Regions from separate parts of the Mesorhizobium sp. M4B.F.Ca.ET.058.02.1.1 genome, predicted to be linked through region 1. Evidence: predicted binding sites of a transcription regulator. Region 1 holds the regulator's gene; each other region holds the start of a gene.
The links. Region 1 encodes LexA, which represses DNA repair genes until DNA is damaged. Its sites were predicted from a motif close to TGTTCNNNNTGTGTTCNG; they were not measured.
Positions count from the first base shown of each region.

Region 2: the regulator LexA is predicted to act here: its motif matches at 1,516-1,533, upstream of dinB (DNA polymerase IV).
Region 3: the regulator LexA is predicted to act here: its motif matches at 2,168-2,185, upstream of EJ073_RS19705 (YifB family Mg chelatase-like AAA ATPase).

Region 1 covers NZ_CP034450.1:720,587-723,861, reverse strand. The annotation lists gene moaC (cyclic pyranopterin monophosphate synthase MoaC) at 1-422, shown strand, start outside; gene glp (gephyrin-like molybdotransferase Glp) at 422-1,627, shown strand; gene lexA (transcriptional repressor LexA) at 1,744-2,478, shown strand; gene EJ073_RS03585 (ComEC/Rec2 family competence protein) at 2,472-3,275, opposite strand, start outside.
Region 2 covers NZ_CP034450.1:1,745,444-1,748,718, forward strand. The annotation lists gene EJ073_RS08945 (pilus assembly protein TadG-related protein) at 1-913, opposite strand, end outside; gene EJ073_RS08950 (hypothetical protein) at 1,062-1,298, opposite strand; gene dinB (DNA polymerase IV) at 1,590-2,843, shown strand; gene EJ073_RS08965 (SRPBCC family protein) at 3,159-3,275, opposite strand, start outside.
Region 3 covers NZ_CP034450.1:4,019,847-4,023,121, reverse strand. The annotation lists gene EJ073_RS19710 (malate synthase G) at 1-152, shown strand, start outside; gene EJ073_RS19705 (YifB family Mg chelatase-like AAA ATPase) at 547-2,079, opposite strand; gene EJ073_RS19700 (Ig-like domain-containing protein) at 2,357-3,275, shown strand, end outside.

The DNA.
Region 1 (3,275 bases):
TGCGCACCGCGATCGCCGAGGGTTTTGTCTCGATGCGCGCCGAAACGCTGGAGATGATCCTTGCCGGCGATGCCAAGAAGGGCGACGTGCTTGGCACCGCGCGCATTGCCGGCATCATGGCGGCGAAACGCGCGCATGAACTGATCCCGCTCTGCCATCCGCTGCTCCTGACCAAGGTTTCGGTGGACATCGAGCCGGACACGTCCCTGCCTGGCCTCAAGGTCACGGCGCTCGCCCGCGTCACCGGCAAGACAGGCGTCGAGATGGAGGCGCTGACGGCGGCCTCCGTCGCCTGCCTCACCATTTACGACATGGCCAAGGCCGCCGACCGCGCCATGGTGATCTCCGGCATCAGGCTGGTCGAGAAGACCGGCGGCAAGTCTGGCGATTACAAGGCGGCCGGGCGCGGGGAAGGCGCTTGATGGCGCTGGTTCCTGTCGCCGAGGCGCTCGAGCGCCTGCTGGATGGAGCGGCGCCGCGGGCCAGTGAGAGCGTCGCGCTGATCGACGCCGCCGGCCGGGTGCTGGCCGAGCCCGTGGTGGCATTGCGCACGCAACCGCCCTTCAACGCCTCCGCCATGGACGGCTATGCGACGCGCGCCACCGACGTGGCATCCGTGCCGGCGCGGCTTTCGGTGATCGGCATGGCGCCGGCCGGCCGCGGCTTCGAAGGCAGCGTCGGCCCGTCGCAAGCCGTGCGCATCTTCACCGGCGCGCCAGTGCCGCAAGGCGCCGACACCATCGTCATTCAGGAGAATGTCAGGGACCTGGGCGGCGGCACGGTAGAGGTAACCCAGCCGACGGCGCAAGGACGCAACATCCGGCGTGTCGGACTCGATTTCGCGCAAGGCGATGTGCTGCTCGAAAGGGGCCGCCTGCTTGATCCCGCGGCACTGTCGCTGGCGGCATCCGCCAACCATCCGTGTTTGAGCGTGGTGAAGCGGCCGCTGGTCGCCATCATCGCCACCGGCGACGAACTGCTGCCGCCCGGCAGCGAGCTTGGTCCCGACCAGATCATTTCGTCCAACGCCTATGGCGTCGCCGCCGCCGCTCAGTCGGTCGGCGCCCGCGCGCTCGATCTCGGCATCGCCGCCGACCGCAAGGAAGCGATCGCCGCGCTGGTCAGGCAGGCCGTCGAGCAGCAGGCCGATGTCATCGTCACGCTGGGCGGCGCCTCGGTCGGCGACCACGATCTGATCCACGACGTGCTGACCGGCGAAGGCATGACGCTCGATTTCTGGAAGATCGCCATGCGCCCGGGCAAGCCGCTGATGTTCGGCCGGATGGGGCGCACGCGCTGTATCGGCCTGCCGGGCAACCCTGTCGCCAGCCTGGTCTGCTCGCAATTGTTCCTGAAGCCCTTGCTGGCGCGACTCGGTGGCCGCGACTTCCGGCAGGACCTGCGCGAGGCACGCCTGGGCACGGCGATGCAGGCCAATGATCTCAGGCAGGATTACGTGCGCGCCGTGGTCCGCGAAGAAGCCGGCTCAATGGTTGCCACCCCCTTCGGCATCCAGGACTCCTCGATGCTGCGCATGCTCGCCGACGCCAACGGCCTTGTCGTGCGGGAGCCCTTCGCCCCGGCTGCAGCCGCAGGCGACGCTTGCCGCGTGCTGATGCTACGCTGAACAAAACGTCAACGCATTCATTAAACTTTAAACGGTTGCGGAACACAACTGGAACAGATAGTGTTTGTTCTGGGTTTGTTTTTCTGATTCTGGTTTCAGAACCCGTGGGGGCCGCCATGCTGACGCGCAAACAACATGAACTCCTGATGTTCATCCATGAACGGCTGAAGGAAAGCGGCATTCCGCCCTCGTTCGACGAGATGAAGGAGGCGCTCGATCTCGCCTCGAAGTCGGGCATCCACCGGCTGATCACGGCGCTGGAAGAGCGCGGCTTCATTCGCCGGCTGCCGAACCGGGCGCGTGCTCTGGAAGTGCTGCGCCTGCCTGACTCGATCGCGCCCGGTCTCAATGCGGCGAAGAAGTTTTCGCCGAGCGTCATCCAGGGAAGCCTGGGACAGGGCAATCTCGGTCGGCAAATCAAACCGGCGTCGCCGTCGCGTACCCCCAGCAATGACGACGACGCTGTGTCGGCGGTGTCGATCCCGGTAATGGGCCGCATCGCCGCCGGCGTGCCGATCGACGCCATCCAGCACCAGACGCATTCGATCTCGGTGCCCCCGGACATGATCTCGGGCGGCGAGCATTATGCGCTGGAGGTCAAGGGCGACTCGATGATCGAGGCCGGTATCTTCGACGGCGATACGGTCATCATCCGCAACGCCGACACGGCGAGCCCCGGCGAGATCGTTGTGGCGCTGGTCGACGAGGAAGAGGCGACGCTGAAGCGCTTCCGCCGCAAGGGCGCATCGATCGCGCTCGAAGCTGCCAACCCTGCCTATGAGACCCGCATCTTCGGCCCTGACCGGGTCAAGGTGCAAGGCAAGCTGGTCGGCCTGATCCGGCGCTACTGAGCCGACGGCGCCAGTTTGACCACCGGTTTTTCGGGTCTCTGGTAAGGCGGCAGTCCCCTCGCCTCGCGAGAGTATTTGCGCTGCTCGTGCCATGGCCGGTAGGGCTTTTCGACCGCGTAGCGGATTGTTGCTTGCGCGCTCGCCGATTGCGGATCGAAGAAGACGGCGGCACTGCCGGAGCGGGCGAGCTGACGTTTGGTGACGACGAGGGCCAGCGAATTCCAGCAGGGACTGTAGGCGGTGGCGTCGTCGATGACGATCAGGTCGGCGAAGGCGCAGGCCGGCCGCGCCGTCTTGCGGTTTTCCGCGAGCGCCACGATTGCGCCTGACGGATGTCGGGCAAGGCATAGCCCGTCCCTGCAGTAAAATGGCGAGCCCGGCGGCAGGTCGAGCGGATCGATGTCGAAGCGTGCATCCCCTGTCTCGAAGGTCTCCGGCTCGACGATGGTCTCGGCCACCAGCGCGCGTTTCCAATTGTCGGTGGTGAATTCGTTCGACCGCACCCGGTTGACGGCGAGCTCGCCGCCTCCGATCGGCATCGCCACCAGATGCGCATCCTCCGAGATCAGCACATCGGGCGTGCGGGTATTGGAAACCGTCAGCAGGCCCGCCAGAGCGAAGGGGATCGCCGCAAGTCTCAGCCAGGTCGTGGCCATGGTCGCGATGACCAGCGCTATCGTCACGAAAAGCACCGACTGGATGGAGATCAGCCCGACGGCATCGACCGGCGAGCGTTCGGAAATCCACCCAGAGATCGCGATCATCGCGGTCAGGCCCTTGCCCATCAGATACAGGAA
Region 2 (3,275 bases), 1.0 Mb from region 1:
TGCTGACGGTGTTGCTGCCGGACATGAAGATGGTCACGCCGGTGCAGGGTGCGGCGCAGGTGATGACCGCGTTGGCGTTGATCTTGAAACCGCCCTGCACGACATAGACACCGGAAGAAAGCGCGACATTGCCCTTGAGGTCCATGCCGCTGCAGTAGGTGCCGGCCTGGAGCGTTTGCGACGTCTTGTTGCCGTTGACATTCCTGCACGGGTTGGTGGCCGCGGGCGTCGGCAGGCTGGCGTAAGGATCGGCGGCAGGCAAGGCCTTGGTGACGTTGGAGCTGCAGGTCGTGGTCGCCGGATTGTTCAGCACCATGCCACCGACGGTGACAAGGCAGTCGGCCTTGAGCGCGGCCGATCCCTGCGTCCTGATGGCGTCCGCAGCAACCGAATTCGACATGATGACGCAGCCGGTGAGGTTGACGCTGGTGTTGCCGGAGAAGAGCGCCGCCTGCGGGGCCGACTGATTGAGCGCCTGGACGCAGGCCTTCGAGGCGTCGGTGATCAGCGCTACCGCCCTCGCCCGCTGCGGAACCGGGCTGCTGTTGAAGATGGCCGTGAAATAGCGATCGAGCTGCTGGTTGACGATGACCTCGACCGCCTTCTTCGCGGTGTTGGGGCCTGAAGACGGCGGCGTGTTGACCTGGATCGTGCCAGCAAAGCCGTTGGTGGTTGCCGAGGTGGTGGAGGCGGCGACGATGGTCGGGTTGTCCGAACCGGCGACCTTTTCCAACGCGCCCGCATAGGCCGCGGCATCGGCCACCGCCTGCAGCTTCAGGCTGCTGTAGTACCAGAGCGAGGTCTCGACACCGAGGCCGGCGCCGCCAACGACCACCGGCAAGGCGAAGGCGAAGATGACGGCGACGTTGCCGCCCGCGCCTCTGCGTCCCAGCAGGCGGTGAAAGTGATCCATGAAGAAACGGGCGCGCAATGCCATGCCACCATATGAGCAGGCATGCATAAACGAATGCCTAAGATTTTCGCTCGACTTGTCGCGGGCGCGCTTGAAGGGCCGATTTTTCAAAGACTTGCCGCAAATGGCGCGTCTTTGATATAGCGGCTTATGGCGCCCTGAGGATATCGGCGCCCGGCTGCTCGTCGAACAGCACGGAACAGCCGCGTTCCAGCGCCACGGCCGACAACTCGTTCGCCACCATCTCGTCCGGCGAAATGAAATCCCCGGTCAGCACGCGCAATTCCTCCACTGCCCGTGCCATCGAAACCAGGCGTCCGGCGGCACGGCCGGTGACGCAGGCATTGACGATATAGACGAGGTCTGAAATCTCGAAGTGGCCCATGTCAGGCCTCCCGCAAACGGCGTCCCTATCCGTCAACAACGCCGCCGGCCAGACGATGTTCCGGTCTTCGGCATCGTACCTCGTAATGCTGCACTGCGCTGCGACGTCCCCCAAAGTGGCAAAAAAACGAGATTCCGACAAGATTGCGCATCCTCGCCGTTGGCCGCGACGAATGCCCTCGCCGGGCCCTCGGCGCCGCTTGACAACAGACCCTGTTTGTTCTCTTTTTGTTCGACAAAAAATTCCTTAAAACAGGCCCTGCTAATGCTGCAACGCCGCAAGGTGAACGGGATGGCGCAGGGCGCAGAAGCCACCATCCTGCATGCCGATCTCGACGCCTTCTATGCCTCGGTCGAGCAATTGCTCGACCCCTCGCTCAGGGGCAAGCCGATCGCCGTCGGCGGTGGCGTGGTGCTGGCCGCCTCCTATGAAGCGAAGGCCTTCGGCGTGCGCGGCGGCATGCCCGGCCGCAAGGCACGCGAGCTTTGCCCTGAACTCATCTTCGTCGGCGGCCACTTCAGCGAGTACCAGCGCCTCGGCGACGCGGCGATCAAGGTGCTCGACGATTTCACGCCGCTGGTCGAGCGGATATCGATCGACGAGGCCTTCGCCGACGTCGCCGGCTGCACGCATCTGTTCGGGCCGCCCGACGAGATCGCCCATGCCATCCGCCGCCGCGTGAAGGCTGAGCTCGGCCTGCCGATCTCGATCGGCGTGGCGCGCACCAAGCATCTGGCCAAGATCGCCTCGCAAGTCGCAAAACCCGACGGGCTTGTCGTGGTCGAGCCCGGCACCGAGCTCGCATTCCTGCACGACCTGCCGGTCACGCTGATGTGGGGTGTCGGCCCGGCGACCAGGGCGCGGCTGGCCGACATTGGCGTCGAGACCATCGGCCAGCTCGCTCGCACCCATGGCGGCGCGCTGAAACGCCTGCTGGGCCCGGCCGCCGGCGAAAAGCTCGCAGCGCTTGCCTGGAACCGCGACCCGCGCCGGCTGGAAACGCACCGCCGCGCGCACTCCGCCGGCGCGCAGTCGGCGCTTGGGCGCAAGCCGGCGCTGCCGCGCGTCTTCGTGCCGACGCTGCTGCATCTCGCCGACCGCGTCGCCAGCCGCCTGCGCGCCAAGGCGCGGCCCGGCCGCACCGTAACGGTGCGCGTGCGCTTCGCCGACATGCGCGCCGTCAGCCGCTCGGTGACGCTGGAGCAGCCGATCCAGGCCACCGCGATGCTGGCCGAGATCGCCGAGGAACTGGTGCGCGGCGTGCTCGCCGCCAATGCGCAGGAGCGGGAGATTTCGCTGCTTGCCATCTCTGTCTCGCATCTGGAGGAAAGTGCCGAGCTGCAGCTCGAACTGCCGCTCGGCCTCGCCGACGAGAAGCTCAGGCCCGGCAGCCGCAAGGGCCTCGCCCGCTTCGGCGCCGACCGCGCCATCGACAAGATCCGCCAGCGTTTTGGGCGGGAGGCGGTCGGCTACGGCACGGTGGCGCTGGAAGCAGCACGCTCGGTGCCGGATGCGTTCAGGGAGCTGGCCGAGAAGGAGCTGTAGTTGGCCGATCGCCAACCCTACCGGCGACCGGTGCTCCAGTAGCGGTGGACCCTGACGCCGCCGGCGCTTCCGCCGCGCCATGGCTCGCAGGCGATCCCGTCACGGTCGGCATCATGTGTCGGCCAGTAGCCGGGTGGCCCGCGACGCCAATCTCCCCGTCGGGGAGATGGCCGGCGGGACAGAGGGGGCTCGGCGGCGGGTGGCGCCCTGCGAGGACTCCCTCTCCGTCTGCTTCGCGGCCACCTCCCCCGCCATTTGGCGGGGAGAGGCGGGGCGTCGTCGCCGTCACCGCTGCGCTCTCTCGGGCGACATGCCCTACTGATTGATCTCGGGCTCGACGAGTTTTGCCAGGTTGCGGAGCGACTCCTGCCAGCCGAGATAGCAGGCTTCGACCGGGATGGCGTCCGGAATGCCTGCCTGCGTGATGTCGAG
Region 3 (3,275 bases), 3.2 Mb from region 1:
GCGACCCGCTCTACCGGCCGATGGCGGCCGACTTCGACAATTCCATCGCGTTCCAGGCCGCCTGCGACCTAGTGTTCAAGGGCACAGTCCAGCCGAACGGATATACGGAGCCGGTGCTGCATAGACGGCGGCTGGAGCTGAAGGCGCGGTAGCCGCTGGCTGATCGCCTGAACGGCAGCGGCCCGTCATGGAACGTTTCCGATGTATTTCAAACCGACATAGGGCCCGCCCACCGCAACGTTGCCGTTGTTGCTGTTGGGCACCGCAAGCTGAGATGCAGCGGGCTTCCTGCTCTTCCGGCCTGGCTTCACGGCAGGCTTTCGTGCGCCCTGTTTGACCTTATGGTTTCGAGTGCCTTGTTTTGCGACTTGGTTCCGTGCGCCAGGTCCTCCTTGACCTGCGGCCGAAGCGTGCAGGACACTGCCCAGCAGCAAGGCCGCGGCGGCGGTTACGGCAATCCCCTTCCTGAACATGCCCGTCATCCCTCCAAAAGGTTCACTTCGGCACTAGCCTATATGTTTTGCCTACGCGCGGCATCCGGCGGCTCTACGCGGCCTGCGCCATGCGCTCCGCGCTCATCCGGTAGGAAATCGCCTCGGCGAGATGGATGCGCCCAACGGTCTCGCTGGCGTCGAGGTCGGCCAGCGTGCGCGCCACTTTCAGCACTCGGTGATAGGCCCGCGCCGAAAAGGCGAGCTTCTCGCTGGCGTCCTTCAGCAGCGTCAGGCCCGCGCTATCCGGCCTTGCGATCGCCTCGATGATCGCGGGCGGGCAATGCGCGTTGGTCGTGGCGCTGGCGGCGCCAAGCCGTTCGAGCCGCTCGCGCTGGATCGCGCGGGCGCGCGCCACGCGCTGCGCCACCGAAGCGCTGGCCTCGGCCTTGTCGGGCCGGATCAGGTCGCTGGCGGAGACCGCCGGCACCTCGATCCTGAGGTCGATGCGGTCGAGCAGCGGGCCTGAGATGCGCGCCTGGTAATCGGTGCGGCAGCGCTCGCCGCGCAGGCAGCGATAGCCGGGCTCGCCCGACATGCCGCAGCGGCACGGGTTCATCGCCGCGATGAGCTGAATGCGCGCCGGATAGGTGACGCGGTGGTTGGCGCGCGCGATCACGCAGTCGCCGGTCTCCAGCGGCTGGCGCAGCGCATCCAGCGTCTGCGGCGTGAATTCCGGCAATTCGTCGAGGAACAAGACGCCGTGATGCGCGAGCGAGACCTCGCCGGGCCGCGCCCGCAAGCCGCCGCCCACCATCGCCGCCATCGAGGCCGAATGATGCGGGGCGCGGAACGGCCGCCGGTCGGTGAGCTTGCCCTCGCCGAGCTCCCCCGCCACCGAGGCTATCATCGAGACTTCCAAAAGTTCCTTCGGCGCCAGCGGCGGCAGGATCGACGGCAGCCGCTGCGCCAGCATCGATTTTCCAGAACCTGGAGGTCCGACCATCAGCAGATTGTGACCGCCGGCCGCCGCCACTTCCAGCGCCCGCTTGGCACTCTCCTGGCCCTTGATGTCGGCAAGGTCGGGCAGGTCGCGCGCCGCAAGTTGGATGCCGGCCTCGGGCCGCGACAGCACCTGCGTGCCGCGAAAATGGTTGGCGATCGCGATCAGGCTGCGCGGTGCGAGTATGTCGAAGTCCTTGCCGGCCCAGGCCGCTTCCGGCCCGCAGCCGAACGGGCAGATCAGCCCCTTGTTCTCGGCATTGGCGCCGATCGCCGCCGGCAGCGCGCCGGCGACCGCCGCGATCGTGCCGTCGAGCGACAATTCGCCGAGCACGACATAGCCGGCCAGCATATCGCCCGGGATGGCGCCGAGCGCCGCCATCAGGCCGAGCGCGATCGGCAGGTCGTAGTGGCTGCCTTCCTTGGGCAGGTCGGCCGGCGCGAGGTTCACTGTCACCTTCTTCGATGGCATCGACAGGCCCGACGCATGCAGCGCCGCCTGCACCCGCTCGCGGCTTTCCGCCACCGCCTTGTCCGGCAGGCCGACGATCTGCATGCCGACCTTGCCCGGCGCGATCATCACCTGGACATCGACCGGCACGGCCTCGATGCCCTGGAAAGCGACCGTGCGAACCCGCGCCACCATCTTGCTCTGCCCCCACTATCCGCCCGCCGGTCCTGCGATCAGGCGGCGAGCGGGTCAACCAAGACAACCACAGATTTTCGGATTGATCAAGAACATTACGAGAACAAATGCCGACGCCGACTGGAGCAACGGATTCCCGCTCGACACACATAATTAACCACATCGGAAAAAGGCGAGGCGCAGTTTGGTTTGTCACCGATCCGACGCGCGTACGATGCTATCGTTGGGATCGGGGGGCATCCACAGCACGTCCAGGCGCGAAGGCGAGGAAGACAGGATGCCGACCTTAAGCAATGGCAGCGAGCTCACCGTATGGGAAGAAACCGACAATCCCAATCCGAGCCCTGACGCGGTCCTTTTCAGCATTACCGAAACCGACGGCGATGTGATCGGGCCAATAGGAGCAAAGCCGGATTTCCCGTTCGGTGGGATCGACCTGGCTTCGGTCGATGTCTTCGACGGCTTCTTCACCATCACCAGCTTCACCAACGAGGGACGAACCGAGACCTGGACGACGGTGGAGACGCAAGTCTTCGACAATGAAGGCAATCTTATCCGCACCTTGTCCGACCAGGCCGCTTTCATGTCGGCCCAGATTGTCTCGGTCAACGCCGACAGCCCCGACACCATCACGGTGACATGGATCGGCGCGAACGAATATTTCGGCGGCGAAAACACCCAGTACGGGCAGCATCAGATCATCCTGGAAGGCGGCGTGCTGCAGCCCGACAGCTTCGTCAATCATGCGCCCAGCGCCGCCGATCTGAATGTGTCGGTTTCGCAGGGGCAATTTCTCGACGACATCAAATTCAGCGCCGCGGATGCCGACTACGATCTCCTGAGCTTTATCGTCGTGGACGGGCCGGACCACGGCGCCCTCGAGCAGAGCACGAGTTTCGACGGCAACTACTACCCCTTTCACCAGGGTCACTACGGCTCGAGCCTGCACTATCATGCCGACTTTCTGAGCGGCAATCTGTTTGACTACACCCCTGAGGCCGGCTTCGTCGGCACCGACAGCTTCACGGTTTACGCGACGGACGGCCAGGGCAACAGCAATGTGGCGACGATTACGATCACGGTGACGCCGCCGGCCGAATCCATCGCGCTGAGCGACATTACGAATGTCGTGAGCTACGGAAGCCACGATCGTGCCGTGCTCGTCGCCGCGCTGGGCGGTGGCGACCGCATCAACG